DNA from 4 places in the Mesorhizobium sp. Pch-S genome. Region 2 is predicted to be linked to each of the others. Evidence: predicted binding sites of a transcription regulator. Region 2 holds the regulator's gene; each other region holds the start of a gene.
What was found. Region 2 encodes LexA, which represses DNA repair genes until DNA is damaged. Its sites were predicted from a motif close to TGTTCNNNNTGTGTTCNG; they were not measured.
Positions count from the first base shown of each region.

Region 1 (7,141 bases), 3.2 Mb from region 2:
AAGCGCCGCCGGCTGGCGAGGCAGGGAGTTTCCCTTGCGAACCTGCTGGTAACGGTTGTCCGCAAGCCGGATGGCGAAGGCCATGCGGTCCTCACCGTGCGCACCGACAAGGGCGATTTCGTGCTCGACAACCTGACTGACAAGGTCAAGCCCTGGGATCAGAGCGGCTATCGGTTCCTGAAGCGTCAGGCCATCGACAATACCGGCCGCTGGGTCTCGATCCGCGAAGGCCAGCAGGTCCTGGTCGGCGCCGTTCAGTAACGGCCTTTTTCCGACATACGCTGCGCTGCGGCCAGGCGAACATCGTTGAGCGTCAATTGATTCCAGAAGCGATCCTGCACGATGTGCAGGGTATCTCCCCGGGCCTGACAGAGTGCGGCTCGTTCGGAGAACGTGCTTGGCAATGCATGGCGAAAACGAGCCACAGTCTGCACGCCATCGCGAAATTCCAGCAATGTGATGCCATCCCTGTCGGGCGAATAGCCACCGACGATCATGGCGCCCTGTGCGTCGCAGGCCAGCGAGTGCCCACCCGTGACCGTCGTCTGACGGACCCTGGTGCGGCCGGTCGCGGTCGCGATTTCGACGATCGGAAAATCGGTATAGTAGTACGCCCAGGTCGTACTGCGAGTGACGTTCAAGGCATAGCAGTCTGCCATCGACGGATCGTCGAGCTGCCAGAGGACCTTGCCTGAGGGATCGAACTGGACCAGGCCCGCCATGCTGATGGGCGCCTTGCTTCCCGGCAGTTTCCAGCCGTCGTTGCCAAATACGCCCTCGTCGAAATAGCCAACCCAGATATTGCCGCGATCGTCGCATTGAAGATGCTCGATCCCGTCGCCCAGACAGAACCGGTCGATGGCTTGTCCCTCGTCGCTGAACAGCGTCGCATTCTCGTCGGTTGGTCTGCAGCGGGCGCTGGCGACGATCCAGCCGCCGTTCCGATGAGTGTCAAAGACTGGAAACGCCGTCTCGAGCGGAAACTCGATCGTCCCATACTCCGTGATGCCGTCGAAGATCGACAGCCTGGCCATCGCGTTCCTGGTCACCAGCGGCCGGGCGGTTTCTTTGGCTTTTACGTTGCGATACCAGTTTCCGGCGACATCGCAGGTGGATCTGAGTGATGCCAGAAGTCCGTCACCCGTGATGGCATAGGACACGTCGAACCAGCCGGGCTCCAGTTCCGGCAGAGGTGCGAAGGGAGTGGGCTGGAGAATTTCGATCAAGACAGCACCCTGGTTTGACTGGGTCGTCATTCGAGAGTGAGTCGCCGCGCCTGACAAGACGGCCGACAGGCTGCTCCTCAAGCGGCCTGCGACAAACGCTCCGGAGCCATGCGATACGAAATCGCCTCGGCGAGATGGATGCGTCCGACCGTTTCGCAATCATCGAGGTCGGCCAGGGTGCGCGCCACTTTCAGCACGCGGTGGTAGGCCCGAGCCGAAAAGCCGAGCTTTTCGCTGGCTTCGCGGAGCAAGGCGAGGCCAGCTGCATCCGGCGCCGCGATTGCTTCGATCATGGCCGGCGAACAATGGGCATTGAGCGCAACGCCGCTCATGCCCCGAGCCTCGAAACGCCGGCGCTGGATGTCTCGCGCCCGCGCCACCCGCTCGGCGACGGCCGTGCTCGGCTCCGCCTGGTCCGGCCGGATCAGGTCACTGGCCGACACGGCCGGCACATCGACCCTGAGGTCAATGCGGTCGAGCAGCGGTCCCGAGATGCGGGCCTGATAGTCGATCCGGCAACGATCGCCGCGCAGACAACGATAGCCGGGTTCGCCGGCCATGCCGCAACGGCACGGGTTCATCGCCGCGATCAGCTGGATGCGCGCCGGATACGCGACGCGATGATTGGCGCGCGCAATCACACAGTCGCCGGTTTCCAGTGGCTGACGCAGTGCATCGAGCGTCTGCGGCGCAAACTCCGGGAATTCGTCGAGGAAGAGCACGCCATTATGGGCGAGCGACACTTCTCCGGGACGGACCCTCAGGCCGCCGCCAACCATTGCCGCCATCGAAGCCGAGTGATGTGGCGCTCGAAATGGCCGCCGGTCAGTCAGCTTGCCGCCGGCGAGTTCGCCGGCAACCGAGGCGATCATCGAGACTTCCAGCAGTTCCTTCGGCGCCAGGGGCGGCAGGATGGAGGGAAGGCGCTGTGCCAGCATCGACTTGCCGGAACCCGGCGGGCCGACCATCAGCAGATTATGCCCGCCGGCGGCTGTCACCTCCAGTGCACGCTTGGCACTTTCCTGACCTTTGACATCGGCAAGGTCAGGCAGGTTGCGCGCACTCTGATGCACGCCTGGTTCCGGGCGCGACAGCACCTGCGTGCCGCGGAAGTGGTTGGCCATGGCGATCAGGCTGCGTGGCGCCACGATGTCGATGTCGGGACCAGCCCAGGCGGCTTCGGGCCCGCAGGCGTGCGGACAGATCAGCCCGCGCCCCTCGGCGTTGGCACCAACCGCCGCCGGCAGGGCACCGGCCACCGCAGCGATCGTGCCATCCAGCGAAAGCTCGCCCAGCACCACATAGGAGGCCAGCATATCACCCGGGATGGCGCCGAGTGCCGCCATCAGGCCGAGCGCGATCGGCAGATCGTAATGGCTGCCTTCCTTTGGAAGATCCGCAGGTGCCAGATTGACCGTCACCTTGCGCGCTGGCATCGACAGGCCGGAAGCATGAAGCGCCGCCTGGACGCGTTCGCGGCTTTCGGCCACCGCCTTGTCAGGCAGGCCGACAATGGACATCCCGACCTTGCCCGGCGCGATCATCACCTGCACGTCGACCGGCACGGCCTCGATGCCCTGGAACGCAACCGTGCGAACGCGAGAAACCATCCGAGCCCCCAGCGGGCAGCCTACCCGCGTGACCGGAACGGCCACGGGGTCAAGAAAAGCATGGTTTCTCGATGAGATCAAGAACAATACAGGAACAAACGAACGCACGGGACGTCATCGCGTTGCCTTGTCGGCGAAGCAACAGGAAGAACGCGGAAAGGTCAGCCGCGCTTGGCTTCCACGGCGTCCCAGAAAAGAGCAGCAATGTCCGCGCCACCAAAACGCTTCACTTCGCGGATGCCGGTCGGCGAGGTGACGTTGATCTCGGTCATGTAGTCGCCGATGACGTCGATACCGACGAGGATGAAACCGCGTTCCTTCAGCGACGGGCCGATGCGGGCGCAGATTTCGCGCTCGCGCGCGGTCAGATCCGTCTTCTCGGCGCGGCCGCCGACATGCATGTTGGAGCGCGACTCGAATTCGGCGGGCACGCGGTTGATGGCGCCGACCGGTTCACCATCGATCAGGATGATGCGCTTGTCGCCCTTGCGCACGTCCTTCAGGTAGCGCTGGACGATATAGGGTTCGCGGAACAGCTGGCCGAACATCTCCAGCAGCGAGGCGAGATTGCGGTCGGCTTCCTGCAGATGGAAGATGCCGGCGCCGCCATTGCCGTAGAGCGGCTTGACGATGATGTCGCCGAACTCCTTGCGGAAAGCCGCCACTTCCTGCGGATCCTTGGTGATCAGCGTCTCCGGCATCAGGTCGGCGAATTCGGTGACGAAGATCTTCTCGGGGCTGTTGCGCACCCAGGCCGGGTCGTTCACCACCAGCGTCTTTGGATGAATGCGCTCCAGAATATGCGTGGTGGTGATGTAGTTCATGTCGAAGGGCGGGTCCTGGCGCAGCAGGATCACGTCCATTTCGGCGAGATCGGTCCGCACGGCCTCGCCGAGCGTGAAATGGTCGCCCTTGACGTCACGCACCTGCATTTCCTCGATGCGGGCGAAAACCTTGCCGTCGCGCAGCGACAGCCGGTCCGGCGTGTAGTGATACAGCTTGTGACCACGCCGCTGCGCTTCCAGGGAGAGCGCGAAGGAAGTGTCGCCGGTGATGTTGACGGTCGATACGTGGTCCATCTGGACAGCGACTTTGAGGGACATGCAGGGTCTCCAATCTGGAGCAATTCCAGCAAAGATGCGCAGCGGTTTTGCGTTTGGAATTGCACGATGACAAAGCGGTAGAGCGTTCCGCGCTTCCGCCTAAAGCGGAACCGCTGCAACGAGCAGGACATGAAGCGACGAGCCTTGGCCTGTCAAGCGCCGCAACTATCCGATGGATGACACCAGCGGCAGATGGCGAAAAAGCGCCGACCTCAGGCGTTGATGACGATCAGGCCGCCGACGATCAGGGCCGTGCCCAGCATATATCTCAGGGTGAGTGCCTCACCGAGCAGGCCCCAGGCGAGCAGCGGCACGACGCAGAAGGTCATCGCCATGAAGGGATAGGCAACCGTGAGCGGCACGGATTTCAGCACATAGACCCAGACGATCGTGCCGATGCCATAGATGGCAAACGCCGCGAGCAGATAAGGATCCAGGATGGTTGCGATCAGCCCTGCCAGATCGGCGGCACCTGCCCGCGCGCTGGTGAGCTTGAAGAGGACCTGACCTGCCGAAATCATCAACGGCGTCAGCACCAGCCCCGCCAGAACTGGAAAAGGCAGCGCGCCGATCACGATCACGCCTCTGGCCGGTCTTCGCAATAGAAGATGTCGCGTCCGATATCGACGCAGACATGGCTGGTCGGGACAGGATGCATCGCACGCAGGAACGAGTGCGTGTAGGGGAAGAAGTTGAAGTGCGGATTGAAGGAATAGCGGTATTCCCGCTCGCGCGGCACGACGATGATCAGGCGTTTGCGGGCGATCCGCCGCAACTCGGCAATCGCCTGCCGATATTCGAGAACGTGCTCGATGACATGGGTGCAGACCACGGTGTCGAAGGCGCCATCCTCGAACGGCAGATCCTCGATGCGCGCGGCGACATAGTCGATACCGTCGATGGCCGCTGCATCCTCGACAACGAAGTCGACACCGACATAGCGGCCGCCTTCGCGCGCCGCGCGAATGCGTTTCAGCAGGACGCCGGTGCCGCAACCAACGTCGCAGACCGACTGACCGACCGTCGAGGCGATGATCTTCTCGATGCAGGCCTGCGAGTTGTCCGTGCCTTCATGAACCCGCGGGTGGTCACGATAGAGCGTCTCGTACTCCTCCGCGGTCAGGAACGGCGCACGTTCGCGAAAGGAAGCCAGCCGCGCGATATGGTCGCCCCAGGCCAGGCTGGCGACAGAGCGGAACAGCCGCGAGTCGCGGATGACCGGTGGCAGGACATCTTCGAGAACAAAGCGGATGCGATTGGTGGTTTCGCGGTTCAAGGAGATTTCTCCAAAACGATTGCTGTCAAGCCGCCTTGTTCGACGCACCTGGCGTGGAGGCGGTACTGTTCTGGCGACCCGGCATGCTGAGATAAAAAATCCGCTTCTGCTCTGCCCGGCCCCGCGAGACGGAATCGAGAACCAGTCCGGTTGCCAGCATCAGCATCGACAGAAGCAGCAGTCCGACCGAAAGCACCCAGGTGGGAATGCGCGGCACGAGACCCGTTTCGGCGAACTCGACAAACACCGGCACGCCCAGGACCGCGCTGGCCATCAGCAGCAGCATGGAAATCGCTCCAAAGAAGCGTAGCGGCTGCGTCTCCTTCAGCAGCATGGTGAACATCCAGAGAATCCTGGCGCCATCCTGGAACGTGGACAGTTTCGAAGACGAGCCCTCGACGCGACGGCCATAGTCGAGTGCGATCTCGCTGACCGGCAGCTTCAGCTGCGAAGCGTGCACCGACATCTCGGTCTCGATTTCGAAACCACCCGACACCGCCGGGAAACTCTTGACGAAACGCCGGCTGAAGACGCGGTAGCCGGAAAAGATATCCGTGAAGTCGCGGCCGAACAGGCGCTTGTACAGGCTGTTGAACAGGCGATTGCCGAAGGCGTGGCCCTGCCGCCCGGCGTCGTCCGTGACGCCGCGCCGGGTGCCGACAACCATGTCGCAGCGCTCGGTAAGCAGCGTATTGATGAGCAGAGGCGCATCCTCTGGCGCGTAGGTGCCGTCACCATCGGCCATCAGGTAGATGTCGGCATCGATGTCGGCAAACATGCGCCGTACGACATTGCCCTTGCCCTGTCTTGGCTCGCGCACGACGACGGCGCCGGCAGCGCGTGCCTTCAGCGCCGTAAGGTCTTTCGAATTGTTGTCATAGACGTAGATCGTCGCGATGGGCAGCGCCTCGCGAAACCGCCGCACGACATCGGCGATGGTCAGCTCTTCATTGTAACAGGGCAGCAAGACCGCAATCGTCGGTTCGTAGCGGACTTCGTGTACCATCGCTGTTTCTCGCTGGACCCCGGCGACCGAGCGCTGGAGGGCTGACTTTACTATTTATTGAAGCCGTTAAAGCTAGGTTTAGACACATCTGGGTTTGGGGGCTTTTCGATGGGCGCGGCCGAAAATGGGGCCTCGAGCTGGCGGCGTGATCTTGCCTGGGCGCTTGTCGTCGCGCTGTTGGCGCTGACAATCAGTGCCATCGGCGGCTTCAAGACGATGAGCAACAGCAATGGCGACAATGACAGCCTGCTCAGGCTCGTCGAAGTGCGCGATTTCATGGCCGGCCAAGGCTGGTTCGACCTGCATCAGTACAGGATGGGTCCGGAAGGCGGATTCGTCATGCACTGGTCACGCCTGGTCGACGTATTGCTCAGTGGTTTGATCCTGGTTGCAAAGGCTTTCGGCACGCCCACATGGCTTGCCGAAAGTTTCGCCAAAGCGGCTTGGCCGACGCTCACCTACTGGCTGACTGCTTTCTTTGTCGTACGGACCGCTCGGCGCTTTGGCGGTGATGCAGCGGGTTTACCGGCTGTGATCATCATCGGTGCAGCGCTGTACTTCATGGGTATTTTTGCACCTGGCGACATCGACCATCACAACATCCAGCTCCTGCTCGTCATGGCTGCCGTCAATTTCTTGCTCGCCGCACCCGACTGGCGCCCGGCGGCCTTGCTGTCAGGAAGCTGCGCTGCCCTCAGCCTGGCCATCGGCATGGAAACCGCGCCGTTGGTTGCGGCAATCGGTTCGTGTGTGGCAGGGTTGTTTCTCTTCTCCGGAAGGCAGGAAGCGCCGACTGCGGCCGGTTTCGGGTTGGGTTTCGCCGGCGTTTCGGTATTGGTCCTTGTGTTCACGGTTGCCCCTTCGAACTGGGGAGTGGCGACTTGCGATGCTTTCTCAGCGGTCCAATTTGCCGTTGCCTT
Region 1 covers NZ_CP029562.1:2,285,515-2,292,655, forward strand. Annotated here, with positions in the region: gene C1M53_RS10465 (transglutaminase-like cysteine peptidase) at 1-261, shown strand, start outside; gene C1M53_RS10470 (hypothetical protein) at 255-1,226, opposite strand; gene C1M53_RS10475 (YifB family Mg chelatase-like AAA ATPase) at 1,304-2,836, opposite strand; gene gshB (glutathione synthase) at 2,998-3,939, opposite strand; gene C1M53_RS10485 (transporter) at 4,152-4,520, opposite strand; gene C1M53_RS10490 (methyltransferase domain-containing protein) at 4,517-5,215, opposite strand; gene C1M53_RS10495 (glycosyltransferase) at 5,241-6,221, opposite strand; gene C1M53_RS10500 (GtrA family protein) at 6,330-7,141, shown strand, end outside.
Region 1: C1M53_RS10475 (YifB family Mg chelatase-like AAA ATPase) is a predicted target of LexA. The motif match lies at 2,916-2,933, and genes of this name have one in related genera.

Region 2 (7,141 bases):
GCAGCCGCCGCCCAGTCTGTCGGCGCGCATGCGCTGGATCTTGGCATCGCCCCCGACAACAGGGACGCAATCGCTGCTGCCGTACGGCAGGCAGTCGAGGCTGGCGCCAACGTGATCGTCACCCTGGGCGGCGCTTCCGTCGGAGACCATGATCTCGTCCATCAGGTCCTGACCGGTGAAGGCATGACATTGGATTTCTGGAAACTCGCCATGCGGCCCGGAAAACCGCTGATGTTCGGCCGCATGGGGGCAATCCGCTGTATCGGGCTGCCGGGGAATCCCGTGGCGAGTCTCGTCTGTTCGCAACTTTTCCTGAAACCCTTGCTTGCGCGGCTTGGTGGAAGACCTTTCAGCCAGAACATTCGCGAAGCGCGACTCGCGACCAACATGGGGGCCAATGACCGCCGTCAGGATTACATCCGTGCCCGGATTGAGCAGGACGGCGATACGTTAACGGCCACCCCGTTTGGCGTGCAGGATTCCTCGATGCTCCGAACTCTCTCGGAGGCCAATGGCTTGATCATTCGGGCGCCATATGCGGCAGCAGCTGAGGCCGGCTCGGCCTGCAGCGTGTTGATGCTGCGCTGATCCCGGCGTTCCGGCAGTGAGGTACCAATAGCGAAAACCCTGGCTGACTTCCGTCAGCCAGGGTTCGAACATCGCATCAATTCAGGACTTCGACGATTTCGTGGGTTTCCGGATCCACGAGAACTGTCCTGTTGTCGATGACAGTGTAGCGATAGCGTGTATCGGGAACCTCATAGAGCGTTACTGTCTCGGGCACCCTCGAGCCCAGATTGAGCTCCAAGCCCAGCACATTGATCGAAGCCACCGGATTCTTGTGGACATATTCGCGAATGACGGTCTTCTGCTCCGGTTGGATCACGATCGCATTGGGCCGTGCTTCGGGGACCACCACGGTCCGCGTTTCGGGAACCAACACGGTATCCTGTGCGTAGGTGGCGCCAACGCCTGCGAGCATTGCGCAAACGGCATACATGGGAAGAAGCGTTCTCATCGTTCTCTCCTTTCAAGCACGATTGCTCGAAAGGAGAATGCGGATCGCTTTAGCCCGTTCCCAATGAATTAAGGTCTTGTTGCGGCAACTTTGTGCGAACCAGACCCGAGGCAGCGGTCTCTGAAACAATACCGGGAGCCGACAACAGACTCTGTTCGGACTGAAGCACTAACCATGCAGACTCCTGACCGCGGCTGGCTCCCGATATCCTGTCAGCGGCAGTGATAAGACTGGACGCGCTACCTCGAGCAGTTCACCTGACGATCACTCCACTGAGCGCTTCGGCAAGACAAGATCATCGACCGTGTAGGTGTGGAATTCGCTTTTCGATACGGTGTCGAGTTTCCGGAATTTCTCCACGAACACAGGATCGGAGAAAAATTCATCGACATTGCCGGCGCCCTGGATCGCTTCCACATTGACGACGGTTTCACCATCGGTGCTCCTGGCGAGTGTGCTCCAGAGAAAGCCTTCCTTGCGCTCGGCCACGTAATGCACGACGTCCTGGATAATGGCGAAAGCCTCTTCCTGTTTCCCCGGATGGGCATGGATGACGTTGACGACGAAGGTCGTCGGCTGAGGGGATGCTGAAAAACCTGCGGTGAGTTCGTTCATAAGTGTCTCCATCTGACGATCGCGGCCTTCTTGCCGCGGCGACCTCTGGATATTCAGGACAAACAGGCAGATAAATATTCGTGTGATCTCATTACTAACGAAGAAAATTCCGCAATTGGACAAACTTGGAACACTCGGCATCTTCGTGCAGGTAGCGGAAGCCGGGAGCTTTGTCGGCGCAGCACAACGGCTCGGCCTCACAGCCTCGGCCGTAGGCAAGGCGATCGCCCGGCTCGAAGACGAAATGGGCGCCCGCCTCTTTCACCGCTCGACGCGGAGCATGGCTCTGACCGAAGAAGGAAGTTTCTTCCTCGAAACCTGCCGGCGCATTCAATCGGAATACGAACAAGCGCAGATCCAGCTTTCGAGATCGCAGGCGAGCCCCCGAGGACAGCTTCGCGTCTCTCTGCCGCTTGCAGGCATGCTGTTGATGCCGACCATATCGGCCTTCATGGAACAATATCCGGATATCAATCTCGACCTTGATTTTACGGACCGGCTGGTCGACGTCATCGAAGAGGGCTTTGATGCGGTGATCCGCACGGGAGACATACGGGACACGCGCCTGATGAGCCGCAAACTCGGCACTTTTCGGCACAAAATCGTGGCGGCACCGAAATATCTCGCCAAATACGGTACGCCCGAAGTGCCGGAGGACCTGCTCAATCACCGCTGTCTCCATCATCGTTACGCGAATTCGGGGCGGCTCGAGCCCTGGCCCCTCGTGCGCAGCGGTCGCGACCTGAAACTCGATCTTCCCGTGACCTCCGTTGCCAGCACGCTGGAGCCACTGATCTACCTCGCCGAGCGCTCCTTCGGTATCACCTGCCTGCCGCCGTTCGCCGTGTCTGCGGAACTGGTCGAAGGCACGCTGGTATCACTGCTGACGGATCATCTCAGCGAAACGGGTACGTTCCGAATATTGTGGCCGACAAATCGCCACCTCTCGCCCAAAGTGCGGGTGTTCGTGGATTACATGGCTGAAAATCTATTTGCCGAGCAAGGATGAGACAGTATCTTTTGGCGGCCGGCGACGTGGGATCTCGCAACAGAGAACCGCCAGCCTTCTCGCCACGCTGAACAAAGCGTCAACAAATTCATTAAACTTTAAATGGTTGCGGAACACAAATGGAACAGATAGTGTTTGTTCCGGGTTTGTTTTTCTGATTCCGGTTCCGTTCCACGGAGGGTGGCGATGCTGACACGCAAGCAACACGAGCTCTTGCTCTTCATCCATGAACGGCTGAAGGAAAGTGGAATCCCCCCTTCTTTCGACGAAATGAAGGAGGCGCTGGACCTGGCCTCCAAATCCGGAATCCACCGGCTGATTACTGCTCTCGAGGAGCGTGGCTTCATCCGCCGATTGCCGAACCGGGCTCGCGCGCTGGAAGTGCTACGGTTGCCGGATTCGATTGCTCCCGGCCTCAACGCGGCCAAGAAGTTTTCGCCGGCAGTCATCCAGGGCAGCCTGGGGCGTCCCGTGCCCAAGGAACCGCAACGTCTGCAGGCGCCCAGCAACGACGACGACGTCGCGGTTTCCGTTTCAATCCCCGTCATGGGACGCATTGCTGCCGGTGTACCGATCGACGCGATCCAGCACCGTACCCATTCGATTTCCGTACCGCCGGACATGATTTCGGGGGGCGAGCACTATGCTCTGGAGGTCAAAGGCGATTCCATGATCGAAGCTGGCATTTTCGACGGTGATACGGTCATCATCCGCAACGCCAATTCGGCCAATCCGGGCGAAATCGTCGTCGCACTGGTCGACGAGGAAGAGGCTACACTCAAGCGTTTCCGCCGCAAGGGTGCCTCGATCGCGTTGGAGGCAGCCAATCCTGCCTATGAGACACGGATTTTTGGACCGGACCGGGTCAAGGTGCAGGGTAAACTGGTTGGATTGATCCGCCGTTATTGAGCGCAGGCAGCCAGGAAATTTAGCCGACTACAGCTTTCTGAAGACCGGTTTGTCGGAATAGGCGGAGCGGTTCGAGTTTGTCGGTCTTGGCTTGGATTTGAACGCTTTTTCAGGGCGAGGCGGCAATCCTCTCGCCTCGCGCGTAAATCCTCGCTGGGCATGCCAGGGCCGGTCTTTGATATCGAGCGCGAACAGGATGTTAGCCGGCTTATCAGCCGAAGAATCGAAGCGTACGGCTGCACTGCCGACGCGGGCGAGATCCTGCTTGGTGACAACCAACACTGCCGGATCGTTGCAGGGGTCAGGTGCAGTTGCATCGTCGATGACAATGAGCGACGCGACCCCGCAGGCCGATTTGGCGATGTCGGCACTAGCCGCCGTTACGACGACCGCACCCGACATGTGGCGGGCGAAACACATCCGTCGAGCGCACAGGAATGGCATGCCAGGCGGCATGTCGAGTGCATTTTCGACAGTCAGTTCAGCGTCATTCGAAACATCTTCCGGCAGGATCGTCGTTTCTACGTTGAGCGCCCGGCGCCAGTTGTCGAGCGTGAATGGATTGGGTCGCGCCCGGCTGACAGCAAGCTCGTCACCGGTGATTGGCAAGGCAACGAGACGCGCGTCCTCCGAGATCAACACATCGGGCGTTTCGACATTGCCCATGACAACCAGGCCGGCCAGCACAAAGGGCACCGCCAGCAAGCGCAGCCATGTCGTCGCCATCGCACCGATGGCGAGCGCTACGGCAACGAAGAGCACCGATTGCGTCGAAACGAGACCAACACCATCGACAGGCGAGCGTACCGAAATCCAGTCCGCGATCGCCATCATCACCGTCAGTCCCTTGCCCATCGCATAGAGAAACGGGCCATCGGCGCCAAACGGCATGGCAATCGCACTGAGAACGGCAGCCAGCATGACAAACGAAACCACTGGCATCACGGCAAGGTTCGCGAACAGACTCAAGGGCGAGACCCGCTGGAAATGCCAGACCGCGAACAGTGCCGTGGCAAGCCCGGCGATGATCGAGGTCGCAGCCATGCCAGCAACCGCTATCAGCGACTTGTGCGCGAGGAAACCGGCGAACGAGCGCGCCTGCGGCGCGGGAGCAGGCATGACTTCACGCCGCTGCGCCCAAGCCGCGTAGGCGCCGATCAGGGCAGCAGTCGCGGCAAATGACATCTGGAAAGACGGACCGACCACTTCATGCGGTGCGGTGAGGATCACGATCATCGCCGAGATCGCCAGGTTGCGCATCGACAGCGCCGCTCGGTCGAACAGAACAGCGATCAACATCACCGACAGCATGATGAAACTGCGCTCCGCCGCCACCACCACCCCGGAGATCGCGAGATAGGCGGATATGGAGCAAAGGGCTGCGAAGGCAGCATATTTCTTGACCGGCCGGCGCGCCGAGAAATCCGGAAACAGCGCGAAAGCGCCGCGTAGCAGGAACATCACGGTTCCTGCGACCAATGCCATGTGCAGGCCTGAAATCGAAATGATGTGATAGATGCCCGTCCTTCGCATCGCTTCATTGACGGAGTCCGGAATGCCGGCGCGCACGCCGACGATCAGTGCCGCAGCGATCTCACCTTCCGGCCCACCAATCGAGGCACGGATGCGATCCGCAATCGTTTCGCGTGCAGTCTCGATGGCAACCGACAGCCGCGTCGAGAGCGGCGTGGAACCCTCCAGTGCAACAACCCTGGGCTTTCCCATGAAGAAGCCCGTCGCGCCGATTCCATCAAAATAGCTTTCGAAGGAAAAATCATAGCCGCCGGGCCGCACCGGGCCGGCAGGCGGCATCAGCCGGGCATAGCCGGAGACGATCGATCCGGCGCGGATATCGGCCGGCATTGCCAAGGCCGATAGCCGCACCCGCTCAGGCTGATAGCGCAGCTTGGGTCTTTCAGTGTCGATGACGTCGAGCGTCAATCGCGTGCGTCCACTGGCCATCGGCTCGACCGAAACGACCCGGCCCGTCACGCTGGTCGACACCTGCGCTGCCAGCATGCCGCCCGGCATGCGCCACGTCTCGACCTTTCCGGCGAGGACGCCGAGTACGAGTAACAGGGCGGTCGTCACTGCGAGATGCACGGCAGGGCGGGATCGCAAAAGCAGCGCAACGACAGCGAGGGCGAGGCAGCCTGCAATCAACTGCGCGAAGGCCGGCTCGTGATCGAGGGAGAAGTAGATCGTCGCCCCCGCCCCGAGAAAAACCGGCGCAAACAGGAACGCCATGCCGCGATCGAACTCCAATGCGATCGCCTTGGCGAACAGGTCTCTGCCAATCAGCTTTCGCAAATCTTGCCAGCGGGTTGTCGGCCATTGCCGGTCGCCTGGAGGCATGCCCCCGGCATCGGAACCAGGATGCCGGGGGGCAGAGATCAGATCATCGAGCGGCGATGACCTTCTGATCGGCCGAGTGTCAGGCGATGCTGCCGCAGCCTGACCGTCATTCACCGGGGAAGACGCGAACAGAAGACGCTCGTTGATGCCTTGTTCGGCATCAGCGCCCCCTCGCCCAACCCTCCCCGGTCCAGCCATCGGGCCTGCCCCTTGCGCCCCTGACCTCCTATGCTACATGAACGCCCAAACAACGAAAGTCCGCGCTCCCGCGCTTCTTCCCGAGAGTTCCATGCCCGATCAGGTCGTAACCCGTTTCGCTCCCTCTCCCACCGGTTATCTGCACATTGGCGGTGCACGTACGGCGCTGTTCAACTGGCTCTATGCCAAGCACACCAATGGCAAGATGCTGTTGCGTATCGAGGATACCGACCGCGAGCGCTCGACTGACGCCGCCACCGCCGCCATCCTCGAAGGATTGACCTGGCTGGGCATGACCTGGGACGGCGAGGCCGTTTCGCAATTCCAGCGTGCCGCCCGCCACCGCGAAGTCGCCGAGGAACTGGTGCGGCTGGGCAAGGCCTACTATGCCTATGAGACGCCAGCCGAGCTGGATGCCATGCGTGAGTCCGCCCGCGCGCAGGGACTACCGCCGCGCTACAACGGCCATTGGCGCGACCGTGATGCTTCCGAGGCTCCGAAGGGTGTGGCAGGTGCGATCCGCATCAAGGTGCCGCGCGAAGGCGAGACCGTTGTCAGCGATCTCGTGCAGGGAGAGGTGCGCTTTCCCAACAAGGATCTCGACGATTTCATCATCCTGCGCTCGGACGGCGTGCCGACCTACATGCACGCTGTCGTGGTCGACGATCATGATATGGGTGTCACCCATATCATCCGGGGCGACGATCACCTGACCAACGCTGCCCGGCAGACCGCCATCTACCGTGCCATGGGCTGGGATGTGCCGAAGATGGCGCATATCCCGCTGATCCACGGCGCGGATGGCGCAAAGCTGTCCAAGCGTCATGGCGCGCTCGGCGTCGAGGCCTATCGCGCCATGGGCTACCTGCCGGAGGCGCTGCTCAACTATCTTGCCCGCCTTGGCTGGAGCCATGGTGATGATGAAGTCATGTCGATCGAACAGATGGTGTCGTGGTTCGATATCTCCGACGTCAACAAGGGTGCTGCCCGCTTCGACTTTGCCAAGCTCGAGGCACTGAACGGCGTGCACATGCGCG
Region 2 covers NZ_CP029562.1:5,710,083-5,717,223, reverse strand. Annotated here, with positions in the region: gene glp (gephyrin-like molybdotransferase Glp) at 1-588, shown strand, start outside; gene C1M53_RS26995 (DUF1236 domain-containing protein) at 665-1,018, opposite strand; gene C1M53_RS26990 (antibiotic biosynthesis monooxygenase) at 1,283-1,633, opposite strand; gene C1M53_RS26985 (LysR family transcriptional regulator) at 1,749-2,642, shown strand; gene lexA (transcriptional repressor LexA) at 2,829-3,551, shown strand; gene C1M53_RS26975 (ComEC/Rec2 family competence protein) at 3,579-5,861, opposite strand; gene gltX (glutamate--tRNA ligase) at 6,196-7,141, shown strand, end outside.

Region 3 (7,141 bases), 330 kb from region 2:
GCCGGACCGATGTCGACGACATAGTCTGCAGTCAGGATGGCGTCTTCGTCGTGTTCGACGACGATCACCGTATTGCCGATGTCGCGCAGGTGCTTCAGCGTTTCCAGCAGGCGCGCGTTGTCGCGCTGATGCAGGCCGATCGATGGCTCGTCCAGCACATAAAGCACGCCGGTAAGGCCAGAGCCGATCTGCGAGGCGAGACGAATGCGCTGGCTTTCACCGCCCGACAGCGTGCCGGAATTGCGCGACAGCGTCAGGTAGTCGAGGCCGACGTCGTTGAGGAAACGCAGCCGCTCGCGGATTTCCTTCAGGATGCGGATGGCGATCTCGTTCTGCTTTTCGTTGAGCTGCGCGGGCAGCTCATTGAACCAGAGATCGGCTTTGCGGATCGAGAGTTCGGTGACCTCGCCGATGTGCCTGCCGGCGATCTTCACCGCCAGTGCCTCCGGCTTCAGGCGATAGCCGCCGCAGGCGGGGCAGGGCGTGGCAGCCATGAAGCGCTCGATTTCCTCGCGCATCCAGGCCGATTCCGTCTCCTTCCAGCGCCGCTCGAGATTGGGGATCACGCCCTCGAATGTCTTGGTGGTCTTGTAGGAGCGCAGGCCGTCATCATAGTTGAAAGTGACTTCGCGCTCGCCGGTGCCACGCAGGATAGCCTGCTTGGCGTCTTCCTTCAGGTCCTTGAACTTGTCGCCAAGCTTGAAGTCGTAAACCTTGCCCAGTGCCTCCAGCGTCTGCGAATAGTAGGGCGAGGTGGATTTTGCCCACGGCGCCACCGCGCCGTCGCGCAAGGTCACATTGTCGTCCGGCACGACCAGGTTTTCATCGATGGCGCGCTGGCTGCCCAAGCCATCGCAGGTCGGGCAGGCGCCGAACGGGTTGTTGAAGGAGAACAGCCGCGGCTCGATCTCCGGAATGGTGAAGCCGGAAACCGGGCAGGCGAACTTTTCCGAAAACAGGATACGTTCGTGCGTCTCGTTCTTGGATTTGTAAGCGGATTCTTCTGCTGTGGCCTCTGCGGGCAGCGGCCGATCGGCGAATTCCGCAACGGCGAGCCCTTCGGCAAGCTTAAGCGCCGTTTCCATGGAGTCGGCCAGCCGCGTGGCGAGGTCGGCACGCACGACGATACGGTCGACGACGACGTCGATGTCGTGCTTGTACTTCTTGTCGAGTGCCGGCACGTCGGCGATCTCGTAGAAAGTGCCGTCGACCTTGACGCGCTGGAAGCCCTTCTTCTGGAGCTCCAGCAACTCCTTCTTGTATTCGCCCTTGCGTCCGCGCACCATCGGCGCCGTGATGTAGAGGCGGGTACCTTCCTCAAGGGTCAGCACGCGATCGACCATCTGCGAAACGGTCTGGCTCTCGATCGGCAGGCCGGTCGCCGGTGAATAAGGCACGCCAACGCGCGCGAAGAGCAGGCGCATATAGTCGTAGATTTCGGTAACGGTGCCGACGGTCGAGCGCGGATTGCGCGACGTCGTCTTCTGCTCGATCGAGATGGCGGGCGACAGACCATCGATCTGGTCGACGTCCGGCTTCTGCATCATCTCGAGGAATTGTCGGGCATAGGCCGAAAGGCTTTCGACGTAGCGGCGCTGCCCTTCGGCATAGATGGTATCGAAAGCGAGAGACGATTTTCCTGAACCGGACAAGCCCGTCATCACCACGAGACTGTCTCGCGGCAGATCCAGGTCGACGTTCTTAAGATTGTGCTCGCGCGCGCCGCGAATGGAAATGTACTTATGGTCGGCCATGCCGCTCCGCCGCCTCAGCTTGCAATGTTTCGGATTGGCGAACCCAGCCGCCGCCCGCTCATATGGGTATTTTTGCCGCAAGATCGAGACTCTCCGGCTACTTTCAGCGTTTAACCGCCTTTCGCGCGGGCGGGCAAGCAAAAAAGAACAAAGGCCGAACGCGCTCCTGACAATGCGATGTCAGCAGAACGTGACGTTCCGGACCGTTCCGATCACAATTTTTATAATCGGCCGGCCGCCGGTTGACGCTGCGGAAGTGAAGGCGCAAGGTTAGCCGTCGCCTGAACCGATCGCCCCGTGGCGATCCTCGAGCCGGAAGGCGGTCTGCGAGGCGCCGCAGACCAAAACGAGTGAGAGTTCGGGCAGACGGCAAGAGCAACCAGAAACAGGAGCGAGGCATGACCCCACCGGACAGTCCCTTCAGGCTCCATCTGTCGTTGGAGCCGCGGCGGGCATAGGTGTCAGGAAGGCGGCGCCTTCCCGTACAAACCGTGACCTGCCGATCCCCTTACAATCAGAGACCATTAGTCGGGTCGTCGGCCGTGAGCCGCGAAGCACCCGAAACCCAAAGCCGGTAAAACGCTCCCGGCAGAATTGGGTAAAGCCCTAAAAAGCCCCGTCCGCATGCCAAAGCGCAGCGGCGGGGCTGTTCTTTTGCGGTGAGTACGACTTCGCGAGATCGTCACATGCTGCGCCGACGCCACGGCTGTCGTGACGAAAGATCAGCAGAATCCGCGCAAATTACCGCCGCGGGGCAGGAAGATTGCCTGCGCCGATGTCCACGATCACCGAGCCCGAAATGCGAACATCCATGTCACCGACCTTGAACCGGCGACCGGAGGCGGGATCGTAATCGTCCGGTTCCGGTTGTGGAGCCGCCGGTTTGACGATGCTGTAGCCGCCATTGACGCCGGGCAGGGGCTTTGCAGCCTGTTTGCCGGCTTCTCCGGCAAATCCTGTCGTTGTCGAAAAAAGGGCAATCGTAAGGGCTGCCAGATACGATGACGGTGAGAGGCGGGCGGTGATCATGGCGCTAACATAGGCGTCTTCACCCGTGACGGCCAGTACCCGCCGAGCCTTCGGATCGGATGTGCGGGGATTTGTTCCTATGCAGCCCGTTTGCGCGTGTCGTAGACGTGATCGACCAGGCCCCATGCCCTGGCTTCCTCCGCGTTCATGAAATGGTCGCGGTCGAGCGTGTTCTCGACGTCTTCGACCGTGCGGCCGCAATGCTGAGCGTAGAGATCGATCATCTGCCGCTTGGTCTTCAGGATATCCTCGGCGTGCCGCTGGATGTCGGAAGCCTGGCCCTGGAAGCCGCCAAGCGGTTGATGCAGCACGATCTTGCTGTTGGGGAGTGCGATGCGCCGGCCAGGGTCGCCAGCCATGAGCAGGAACGAACCCATCGAAGCCGCAAAGCCCATGCAGACCGTCGACACCGGGCAGGAGATGTAGCGCATCGTGTCATAGATGGCGAAGCCGGAGCTCACCACGCCACCGGGTGAGTTGATGTAGAGCGACACTTCCTTTTCCGGATTGTCAGCTTCCAGCGACAACAACTGGGCGCAGATGATGGCGGCCATGTTGTCTTCGATCTGGCCGTTGACGAATATGATGCGTTCACGCAGCAGCCGGGAGAAGATGTCGAAAGCGCGTTCGCCGCGACTCGACTGTTCGATCACCATCGGCACAAGATTGGCGACACCGGACATTGTCTTGGCTCCTTCCTGTTAGGCGGCCATGCGCCATTGCGGCGCATTGGCCGCTGCGAGGGTTTTGGTGGGTTTGGGGGCATCGACGACGACGCTGCAGCCGGCGCCTGAGATGCAGCAGACTGCCGTTGCGGCGGCGGCGAAGCCGTCATGGACGACACGCAGATGCGTGCCGCCACCGGCGGCGGGCGTCAGTTCGAAGGTGACGATGCTGTCGAACCCCACTGTGGCGTTGGTTTCGGCTTCGCGCCAGGAATAGCGCAGCAGGCGGCAAGGCTCGGCTTCCAGCACGGTGCAGTCGATGCGGCTTTCCGTGCCGAGCGAAAAGCGATGGCCGGTCTCTGCTTTGATGTCGTTGGGCATCAGCCAGGCCGCGACGATTTCCGGCTCGGTGAGTGCGCGCCAGACTTTTTCAGGCGCATCCGGCAGATCGCATTCAACGACGATGTCGTCGGGTGAGGTCATTGATCCATCTCCTTCAGCACGGTCTTCAGCCTTTCGATGCGGTCAGGCCAGAAGGTGCGATAGCGTTCGATCCAGCTGAGCAGCGGCGATAATCCTTCCGGGGCGGCCCGGTAAAAAGCATTGCGGCCGACGCGGCGTTCGCTCACCAGCCCGGCGCCGCGCAGCACGGCAAGATGCTGGGAGACTGCCGGTTGGGACACCGGCGTGCCGGCGCGCAGTTCGGAGACAGTCATCTCGTCGTCGACCAGCCGTTCAAACAGCGCGCGCCGTGTCGGGTCGGCCAGGGCCTTGAAGATTTCGGATTCGATCATGCTAAAACATAAGTGGATACTTATCCGTTTGGCAAGAGCCTCCCCGGGGTAAGGACTTGAAACGAAGCCTGGTCGGCTCTTTTGCTGACATTCCTTGACAAATAGCCAACGCGGGAACTAGAACAGAAATAGAACAAAAACGTTGTGGGAAAGGCATGTCCGTGGAGGCGGGCAGGCCCCTCAGCCTATATGGTGCGGCGAGAATTCTGGTTTCGGACGAGCGCGGAGAAGTGTGATGGCTGGCAGCGTCAACAAGGTCATTCTGGTGGGGAATCTGGGTGCGGATCCCGAAATCCGCCGGCTGAACTCGGGTGAGCCGGTCGTCAACATCCGTATCGCCACCTCGGAAAGCTGGCGCGACAAGAACTCGGGCGAACGCAAGGAAAAGACCGAGTGGCACAACGTCGTCATCTTCAACGACCAGCTCGCCAAGGTGGCCGAGCAGTATCTGAAGAAAGGCATGAAGGTCTATGTCGAGGGTCAGTTGCAGACCCGTAAATGGCAGGACCAGAGCGGCCAGGAGCGCTATACAACCGAAGTCGTGCTGCAGAAATTCCGTGGCGAATTGCAGATGCTCGATGCACGTGGCGGGCAGGGTGAAGGTGGCCAGGTCGGTTATTCCGGCGGCAACCGCGACAGCTTCGGTCAGTCCGGCCCGAGCGACTTCGGTGGCGGTCGCAGCTCGGGTGGCGGTGGTTTTGGCGGCGGAAACGGCAACCGCGGTGGCGGTGGCGGCGGTTCGCGCGAACTGGACGATGAAATCCCGTTCTGATTGCTGATGGGCGGAATTTTCCGGCCCACAGGCCTGACATGGTGATACGGCGAGGAGCTACGGCATGAGTGCATTCGCACGCGTGATTGCGATCGGCCTGCTGTTCTTTGCCATGTTATCCGCTGCCGTTTCGGCTGCCGAGCGGCTCGATGACAAGCCGCGTATCGCAGTCGTATCAGCATTCCCGCCTGAATGGGTGGCGCTGCAGACAGATCTTTCTGATCGAACCGAGCATGAGATCAACGGTCGCCAGTTCATCACCGGCAAGCTGGCCGGCAAGGACGTCGTGCTGTTCCTGAGTGGCGTCAGCATGGTCAATGCGGCCATGACCATGCAGGTGGCGCTCGACAGGTTTGTCGTGACGTCCGTGGTGTTCTCCGGCATTGCCGGCGGCGTCGACCCGGCTCTCAGCATCGGCGATGTCGTTGTCGCCGATCAGTGGGGCGAATATCTGGAAGCGGTTTTCGCACGCAAGGTCGGCGACGGTTACGAAATCCCGCCGTTCATACCGAAGGATCAGTTTGCGGGCTACGGCATGATCGTGCCGCGGTCCGTGACTGTCGCCCGCAAGGGCGGCGAGGAAACGAAGTTCTGGTTCCCTTCCGATCCGGCCCTGTTGGAGGCCGCCCGCAAGGTCGCCGCCAGACTCGACCTGCAGGCTTGCGCCCCAGAAAACAGATGCCTTACCAAGCCGCCGAAGATCATCGTCGGCGGCAACGGCGTTTCCGGCCAGGCTTTCGTCGACAACGCCGAGTTTCGTGACTATGTGCACAAGACTTTCGAAGCCAAGGTGCTTGACATGGAAAGTGCGGCGGTCGCGCATGTGACCTACAGCAACGGCGTTCCGTTCGTGGCGGTGCGCAGCCTTTCCGATCTTGCCGGTGGCGGAGAGGGAGCCAATCAGATGGCGACCTTCATGGCGTTGGCGTCGACGAATTCGGCCAGTGTCGTCAAGGCGCTGCTGGCCGAGATGCCTTAAGGCGGACATCAGACTACAAAGATGTCCAAAAATATAGGGATGCAGGGATGAAGGCGCGGATCAAATGGGTCGAGGGTCGCACATTCGTGGGCGAGTCCGGCAGTGGCCACAAGCTGGTTCTCGGTACGACACATGGTGAAGAGGGCAAGACACCCGGCCCGAGCCCAATGGAATTGCTTTTGATCGGTACGGGCGGTTGTTCGGCCATCGACGTGGTGCACATCCTGGAAAAGGGGCGGGAGCAGGTCGAGGATTGTATCGTGGAACTCGACTCCGATCGTGCGGCGACAGATCCCAAAGTGTTCACGCGTATCCACATGCACTTCATCGTCAAGGGCAAAGGACTGTCACACGACAAGGTCAAACGGGCGGTTCAGCTGTCTGCGGAAAAATACTGCTCGGCCTCTATCATGATGGGCAAGACGGCAACCGTTACACACGATTTCGAGGTGATCGATACCGCTGCTTCGAGGTGATCGATACCGCTGCTGAATGAGGCTGCCTGCGCAGCGATGCGATTGCACGCGTTTGAGGCGATCAACTCGCCGCCAGGGCCTTGATACCGTCGGCTACGAACTGGACCGCGAGTGCGGCGAGGATCACACCGAGCAACCTGGTCAGGATCGAGCGCCCGGTCTGCCCAAGAATACCGTCGATGCGTTCCGCCAGCACGAATACCACATAGGTGATGAGCAGGCATGCGAGGATGATGCCGAGCAGTGCCAGCTGGCCTCCGATACCTTGGAAGGAACTTGACAGCAGGACTGTGGCCGAGATTGCGCCCGGGCCGGCGATCAGTGGGATCGCCAGCGGGAAAGCCGCAATGTTATGGATGTGATCCTTGGTGATTGCCACATCGGCGCTTTTTTCCTTGCGGTCCTGCCGGCGTTCGAAAACCATCTCGAAAGCGATGAAGAACAGCAGGAAGCCGCCGGCGACGCGGAAAGCGGGCAGGGTGATGCCGAACACCGAAAGGATCGAGGCGCCGGCAACTGCAAACAGCGCAATGACCAGAAAGCCGATGATCGAGGCGCGAACCGACACCTGGCTGCGTTGCTCGCGGTTCATGCCGCGCGTCACGGCAAGGAAAAGCGGGGCGAGTCCCGGCGGGTCGATGGTCACGAGCAGTGTCACGAAGGCGTTGAACA
Region 3 covers NZ_CP029562.1:5,382,642-5,389,782, forward strand. Annotated here, with positions in the region: gene uvrA (excinuclease ABC subunit UvrA) at 1-1,754, opposite strand, end outside; gene C1M53_RS25135 (hypothetical protein) at 2,496-2,783, opposite strand; gene C1M53_RS25140 (ATP-dependent Clp protease proteolytic subunit) at 2,861-3,466, opposite strand; gene C1M53_RS25145 (SRPBCC domain-containing protein) at 3,485-3,931, opposite strand; gene C1M53_RS25150 (metalloregulator ArsR/SmtB family transcription factor) at 3,928-4,242, opposite strand; gene ssb (single-stranded DNA-binding protein) at 4,478-5,014, shown strand; gene C1M53_RS25160 (5'-methylthioadenosine/S-adenosylhomocysteine nucleosidase) at 5,079-5,993, shown strand; gene C1M53_RS25165 (OsmC family protein) at 6,041-6,469, shown strand; gene C1M53_RS25170 (MarC family protein) at 6,531-7,141, opposite strand, start outside.
Region 3: ssb (single-stranded DNA-binding protein) is a predicted target of LexA. The motif match lies at 4,361-4,378, and genes of this name have one in related genera.

Region 4 (7,141 bases), 1.0 Mb from region 2:
CAGCGCTTCAAGACACATCCGGCCATCGCGCCGACCTTCGCAGGCGCCAAGCGTCTCGGCTATGGTGCCCGTGCCATCACCGAGGGCGGTTACCAGTCCGTGCCGAAGATGTCGTTCCCTGGCGGTGTTCTGATGGGCTGCGCTGCGGGTCTCGTCAACGTGCCGCGCATCAAAGGCTCCCACAATGCCGTCCTGTCCGGCATGCTCGCAGCAGAGCACGCGGTGGAGGCGATTGCCGCCGGCCGTGCCAATGACGAACTTGTCTCCTACGAGGAAGCCTGGCGCGACAGCGATATCGGCAGGGACCTGAAGAAGGTACGCAACGTCAAGCCACTGTGGTCGCGCTTCGGAACACTTGCCGGTGTTGGCCTTGGTGCGCTCGACATGTGGCTGAACACGCTGTTCGGCTTCTCGCCCTTCGGCACGCTGAAGCACGGCAAGACCGATGCGGCGTCACTTGAGCCGGCCTCGAAGCACCAGAAGATCGCCTATCCGAAGCCCGATGGTGTGCTGACCTTCGATCGCCTGTCGTCGGTCTTCCTGTCCGGTACCAATCATGAGGAGGACCAGCCGGTTCATCTCCTGGTCAAGGATGCCGCGCTGCAGGTGAGTTCGGAGCACGACGTCTTCGCTGGCCCGTCGACGCGTTATTGCCCGGCCGGTGTCTACGAATGGGTGGACGCTGACGGCAACGCCGCGGCAGATCCGTCGGCCAAGGACGTGCGTTTCGTCATCAACGCGCAGAATTGCGTGCACTGCAAGACGTGCGACATCAAGGACCCGAACCAGAATATCAACTGGGTGCCGCCGCAGGGTGGAGAGGGCCCGGTCTACCAGAACATGTAGTTTCAGGACCGCGCATCGGAGCGTTTTTTGCACGGCTGGCGGACGGCCGTGCTCTAAGGCGCCAAAAGGATCCTAAGAGCCTTAATTTGACCGTATGGTAGCGTTTATGCTCCTGTGCTCGCACCCCAACAGTGATAAAATGGGCGAGCGCGGGAGGATATCAGATGGGCCGGTCTATTTTCTGCAGTCTTGCTCTCCTGGCGGCGATAGGCGCGCCGGGCGTAGCGACCGCCGGCTCGAAGGTCATCACCCACATACGCACCTATGATATCGCCGGTGAAAGCGGCCAGGCGCTGATCGACGCCATGGACAAGAGCGGTCCCAAGCACGGCTTTCTGACACGGGCCATTGCCCAGACCTCCTACACGGTCGACTGGAATTTCGATCTCAAGGCCAAGGCCGACGTCTGCCAGGTCAGGGCCGCCAGCGCCACGCTGGACATGACCTATATGTATCCGAATGTGACGACGCCGATGTCACCTGCCTTGCGCAAGCGGTGGCAGCGTTTCTTCGCTGGCGTGCGCGCGCATGAGCAGACACATGGCCGCATCGCCAGGCAGGGGATTGCTGCGGGCGAACGCGCCATCGCTGATCTTGCTGTGGCCAACGATCCGCATTGCATCAAGACGCAGCGTGAGGCGCAGCGGCGCGTCGATGCGATCTACGAAGAGTATGAGGCAAAGCAGGTCGCCTTCGACCAGCGTGAGCATCGTCGAGGCGGCCGGGTCGAGGCCCTGGTCGCCAGGCTTGTGCGCGAGCGCTGACATCCTGCAGCCGACAATTTCAATTCCGCTTTGATCGTCGCCGGTTCGGCATCTATGGTGCGCGCGAAAATGGCATCATGGCAGGACAGAATGACTTCGAAGACCGGGCTTGGCCTCCTGTCAGCGTGTGTGGCAGCGCTTATGGTGGCAACCTCCGCCATCGCCAAGACCATCGAGCAGGAAAAGCCCTACGCTATAACCGGCACCACCGGTGCTGAACTCTACGCATCGATCGGCCGGAACGGGCCGGAAGTTGGAAGAAGCGGTGGCCGTGTTATCGCGCACACTTTCTTCAAGCTCACCTGGCGACGAAACTACGTCCCCGAAAACGGTGGCTGCACGCTGAAGTCGGCAACACCGACGCTCATCATTACCTATACGCTGCCCAAGCCTGCAAACCCGTTGCCGCCTGCGGTGCAGAAACGCTGGGATATCTTCATCGACGGTCTTCGTCGCCATGAGAAGGTGCATGGCGACCACATCAAGGCGATGCTGGCGCAGATCGAACGGACGACCATCGGAGTATCGGTGCCCAACGACCCCGGTTGCCAGAAGATTCGCCAGGAAATCCAGAAACCGCTTTCCGAGGCCTCTATCGCGCAGCGCCAGCAGAGCCGCGACTTCGACCGCGTCGAGATGGGAGGCGGCGGAGCCATCCAGCGGCTCATTCTCGAGCTGGTGAATGGTGATTAGCACCCCCAGCGGGAGCCGGCTGTTACTGGAACGCGGTTTCCGAGAACGAACGCAGCTTGCGCGAGTGCAACCGTTCCATGGGCATTTCAGCCAGCTTCTGCATCGCACGGATGCCGATGGTGAGATGCTGAGACACCTGCCGCTTGTAGAACTCGGTGGCCATGCCGGGCAGCTTCAGTTCGCCGTGTAGCGGCTTGTCGGAAACACACAGCAATGTCCCGTAAGGCACACGGAAACGGAAACCGTTGGCCGCAATCGTTGCCGATTCCATGTCGAGCGCGATCGCGCGTGACTGCGACAGCCGCTGCACCGGGCCGCGCTGATCGCGCAGTTCCCAGTTGCGGTTGTCGATGGTGGCGACCGTGCCGGTGCGCATCACCCGCTTGAGATCGTAACCCGAAAGCCCCGTCACTTCGGCGACCGCCTCTTCGAGCGCCACCTGGACTTCGGCCAGCGCCGGCACCGGCACCCATACCGGCAGGTCGTCGTCCAGCACGTGGTCCTCACGCACATAGGCATGTGCCAGCACGTAGTCGCCCAGCGCCTGCGTGTTGCGCAGGCCAGCGCAGTGGCCAAGCATGAGCCAGGCGTGCGGGCGCAGCACCGCGACATGGTCGGTGATCGTCTTGGCATTGGAGGGGCCGACGCCGATGTTGATCATGGTGATGCCGCCATGATCGCCACGCTTCAGATGATAGGCGGGCATCTGCGGCAGGCGTGGCGGTGCAATTCCTTCACTGGGCGTCGTGGCTCCCGGTTTCGTCACGACGTTGCCCGGTTCGACGAACTCGGTATAGCCTTCACCGCCCTTCGCCATCAGATCCCGTGCCATCGCGCAGAATTCGTCGATGTAGAACTGGTAGTTGGTGAACAGCACGAAGTTCTGGAAATGCTGCGGGCTCGTCGCCGTATAGTGGGTAAGCCGATGCAGGGAATAGTCGATGCGCTGGGCGGTGAACGGTGCCAGCGGTCGTGGATCGCCCAGCGCCACTTCGAAGGTGCCGTTGGCGATCTGGTCATCGGTGCCGTCGAGATCCGGCACGTCGAACAGGTCGCGGATCGGCCGGCGAATGCGCTCGGCCGCGGCGCTGTCGACATAGGTCCCTTCAAGGAACGCGAAATGTACAGGGATCGGCGTCTCCGATTCCGAAACGATGACCGGAACACCATGGTTGCGCATGATCAGCCGCAACTGCTCGGTCAGGTAGCTTTGGAAAAGGTCCGGCCTTGTGACCGTGGTCGAGAACTGGCCAGGTGTCGGCATGTGACCGTAGGCCTGTCGCGAGTCCACCTGGGTGAAGGAATTGGTGACGACGCTCACCTCGGGATAGAAGGCGCGGTAGCGTTTGTCATTGTCCCCGCCGGCAGCCAGTGCCGAGAAGGAATCACGCAGGAACTTGGTGTTGCGTTCATACAGTGCACGCAACGCCGCGACGGCCTTGCCCGCATCGTCAAAGGATTGCCGGGCGTAGGGCTCCGGCATGACCACGGTTTCGATTGCTTGTGGGTAGATTCGCTTTTCCATGACCCATTATAGAGATGGAAAATGACAGTTGGGAGGGGTGGTTCCTCAGGCGGTTCGCTATTTGCTTTTCCAGATGCGTTCGCAAATCGCTGAACTCAGGCGCGCTGCAGGCTCACCAGAAGAACCAGCCCAAGTCCCTTCTTCTTGAGTGCCGGCGCTTCGATGGTCGAAGCGGCATCGGCCCGCATCGTCGGTACCGCCAGAACCGGTGCTGCAAGCAACATCAGGATCAGCGTCGCACGGGGCAGAAGCTTCAGGATGGCGATGGCGTTTTGCGCAAACGAGGTCATGGCGTTTTCGTCTCGATCAAAATGAACTGGAGCAGGTTGTGCCGCATCGCAGGCCGGCCTGGTTCCAGCCGTGGTCCAGCCGTGCATTCTCTGCAACGAGGATCGCAAAACCCATGCCGAACAGCGCCGTCAGCAGGCAGACGATGGTAAAGCGGCGCGCGAGCATCTGGGTCCTCTCCTTCAATGCTGGAGAGAATGCATCAACGCGGCTGAACCCCTTCTGAGGTTGCCGTTCATCCGGGGTTCAAAATGATTGACGGGAAATTGAGACGGTCCGACATGTCTCCCTTCCGGGGGGGAGAGAAGAGCTTGCCTTGTCGGGGCTGCAAGAAGCCGGGACCATAAGAAAAGGCGTTCCCGCGTGGCGGAAACGCCTTGCCGTTGACGTCGTTACCGGCTGTCCGGTTACAGCTTGGTCCAGGTCTGGCTCTTGCAGATCAGCCCGCCCAGCACGCAACCGCTCATCTTCAGCGAACTGCCGGATAGCGAAGCCTTGCCGTTATAAGTCTTGTCGGTGTCCGGATCCGTGATCGTGCCGGAATATTTGCCCTCGCCGGCGGCCTTGAACGATCCGATGGTCTTGCCGGCGTGCTTGCCGGTCTTCAGCGTGATCGAGAACGAACCGCCGCCCGAGATCGCGGCAGTCGCGCCGGATGCGGTCTTCCAGTTGCCTTCGATCGGGTCGGCGAGCGCCACACCCGACATGATCAATGTGGCAGCGAGTGCCAGGCTGACTTTGCGAAACATCGAGTTCCTTCCTTTGCGCTTCAACTGGACGCCGGGTCCAGCCTCTCCATCCCTTACGCTCAGGTAAGCTAATCCAGTCCCCGGTAAAACAAAAGCCGTGCCGCTGGGGAAGGAAAGCTGCTTTTCTTTGACCTCCGCAAGACGTTGGAAATGCGCGTTTTTGATTTCTTACTAAAATGGAAGCTTCGCCGTGGTTAGCGAAACCTTGTTTTCGCAGTCGCGAATTTTCATCGAATTTGAATGGAAACCCAGCGATCGCGCCCTTCCTATCCTTAACGGTTTCTCACGTTTACTTCTTGTTTTAGCTTTGTTTTCCTCAAATTAAGCAAGCCATTTAACGACGGATTCAAGCGTCCCCGGCATCCTTCGAAGCATCGGAAGAGCGCACGTCCACACCAAGAAACGGACGGCGGCTTTCAGGAGCAACAGGGTCAGACAAGGGGATTTCAAATGGCACGTTTCGAAATGCTTGAAGCTGGGGTCGGCACGATGGGCGCGACCGCGCAGGCCGACATTCTCTTCGAACTTGGCGTGATGTATGCGACCGGTCGTGATTGTGAGACCGACGTCATTGCCGCTCACAAATGGTTCAACATTGCGGCCATCAAGGGGTCACTGCGCGCCGCCGAATGGCGCTCGGAACTCTCGTCGGCAATGTCCAAGGGCGAGATTGCACAAGCGCTGCGCGATGCCCGCGAGTGGATGACCACGCATTGATTTCCATCTGAAAGACATGACGACGCCGCTCCAACGGCGAACACAAAGGCGACCGGTTAGTCGGATCGACCAGGCAACAGGGAAGACTTCCTCCAAGAAGCTGTGCTCGGGGGAATTGCGAGAAAACCGCGACCGGTCGTGACAAGACCGGCGCGGTTTTCGCTTTGTTCGGCCGGGCTTGACGAACGACGGTGTTCGGCCGGGCTTGACGAACGACGGTTTTTTTCACCCATTCTCGATCGTGCGCGACAAAGGGGAGCGCAAAATGGGAGAGTTAGAGTGAAAACAACAAAATTCCTGGGCGCAGCGCTGTTGCTGACAGCGTTGAGCACCTCAGCGGCTTACGCCGAAGACATTTCCATCGCGGTTGTGGGGCCGATGACGGGGCAGCTCGCCACGATCGGCGATCAGTTCAAGCAAGGCGCGCAAGCCGCCGCCGAGGCGATCAACGCTGCTGGCGGTGTCGGCGGGCGGCAGATCAAGCTGGATATCGAAGATGACCAGTGCGATCCTAAGCAGGCGGTTTCGGTCGCCAACCGGATCGTCGGCAACGGCGTCAGGTTCATTGATGGCCACGCATGCTCGGGCTCGAGCATTCCGGCTTCCGCTGTCTACGCTGAAGCCGGCGCGTTGATGATGAGCCCGGCCTCCTCGAACCCGCTGATGACCGACGACGCGGCCAAGAAGGGCTGGTCGACCATCATGCGTCTTTATACCCGTGATGATGCACAGGGCGCTTTCATCGGCCCCTGGATCGCCAGGAAGTATGCCGGCAAGAATGTTGTCGTCCTGCACGACAAGAGCGCATACGGCCAGGGCGTCGCCGACGCGGTGAAGAAGACGATGAACGATGCCGGTCTCAAGGATGTCCTCTACGAAGGCATCAACGCCGGCGAGAAGGATTATTCGGCGCTCGTCACCAAGCTGAAGGACCTCAAGGCTGACGTCGTCTACTTCGGCGGCTACCACCCGGAAGGCGGGCTGATCATGCGGCAGGCGGCAGAGCAGGGTCTCAAGTTCCAGCTCATCATGCCGGATTCCATCGCCAGCCCTGAATTCTGGCAGGTGGCAGGCCCGGCCGGCGAAGGCACGATGTTCGTGTTCCCGTCGGATCCGCAGGCGCGGCCGGAAGCCAAGGAAGCCATCGAGAAGATCAAGGGCAAGGGTTTCGCTCCGGAGGGCTTCACGCTGTTCTCCTACGCCACGATCCAGGCGATCGCCGAAGGTGTCAAACGCGCCGGCAGCGATGATCCGGCCAAGGTCGCTGCAGCACTGAAGGACGGCAAGCCGATCAGTACCGTCGTGGGAGAGGTCGTCTTCGATGAGAAAGGTGACCTGAAGAACGCCAAATACGATATCAACCAGTGGCATGACGGCAAATACGCGCCGATCAAACAGGATTGATCCATGGCAGGTTCCTGCTGAACAGAAGAGTGGCCGGGATAATCCCGGCCATTCTTATTTTCGATGCTGTGGCAACACTGGCACCGGTTCTGACACCAATCACAGGAATTGATCATTGCATTAACCGGACACATGCAATGCAGCCCGCATGGGCT
Region 4 covers NZ_CP029562.1:132,655-139,795, reverse strand. Annotated here, with positions in the region: gene C1M53_RS00685 (electron transfer flavoprotein-ubiquinone oxidoreductase) at 1-846, shown strand, start outside; gene C1M53_RS00680 (DUF922 domain-containing protein) at 1,011-1,610, shown strand; gene C1M53_RS00675 (DUF922 domain-containing protein) at 1,701-2,303, shown strand; gene C1M53_RS00670 (AMP nucleosidase) at 2,326-3,828, opposite strand; gene C1M53_RS00665 (hypothetical protein) at 3,924-4,118, opposite strand; gene C1M53_RS31560 (hypothetical protein) at 4,135-4,284, opposite strand; gene C1M53_RS00660 (DUF2147 domain-containing protein) at 4,524-4,865, opposite strand; gene C1M53_RS00655 (sel1 repeat family protein) at 5,316-5,582, shown strand; gene C1M53_RS00650 (ABC transporter substrate-binding protein) at 5,862-6,986, shown strand.
Region 4: C1M53_RS00655 (sel1 repeat family protein) is a predicted target of LexA. The motif match lies at 5,163-5,180, and genes of this name have one in related genera.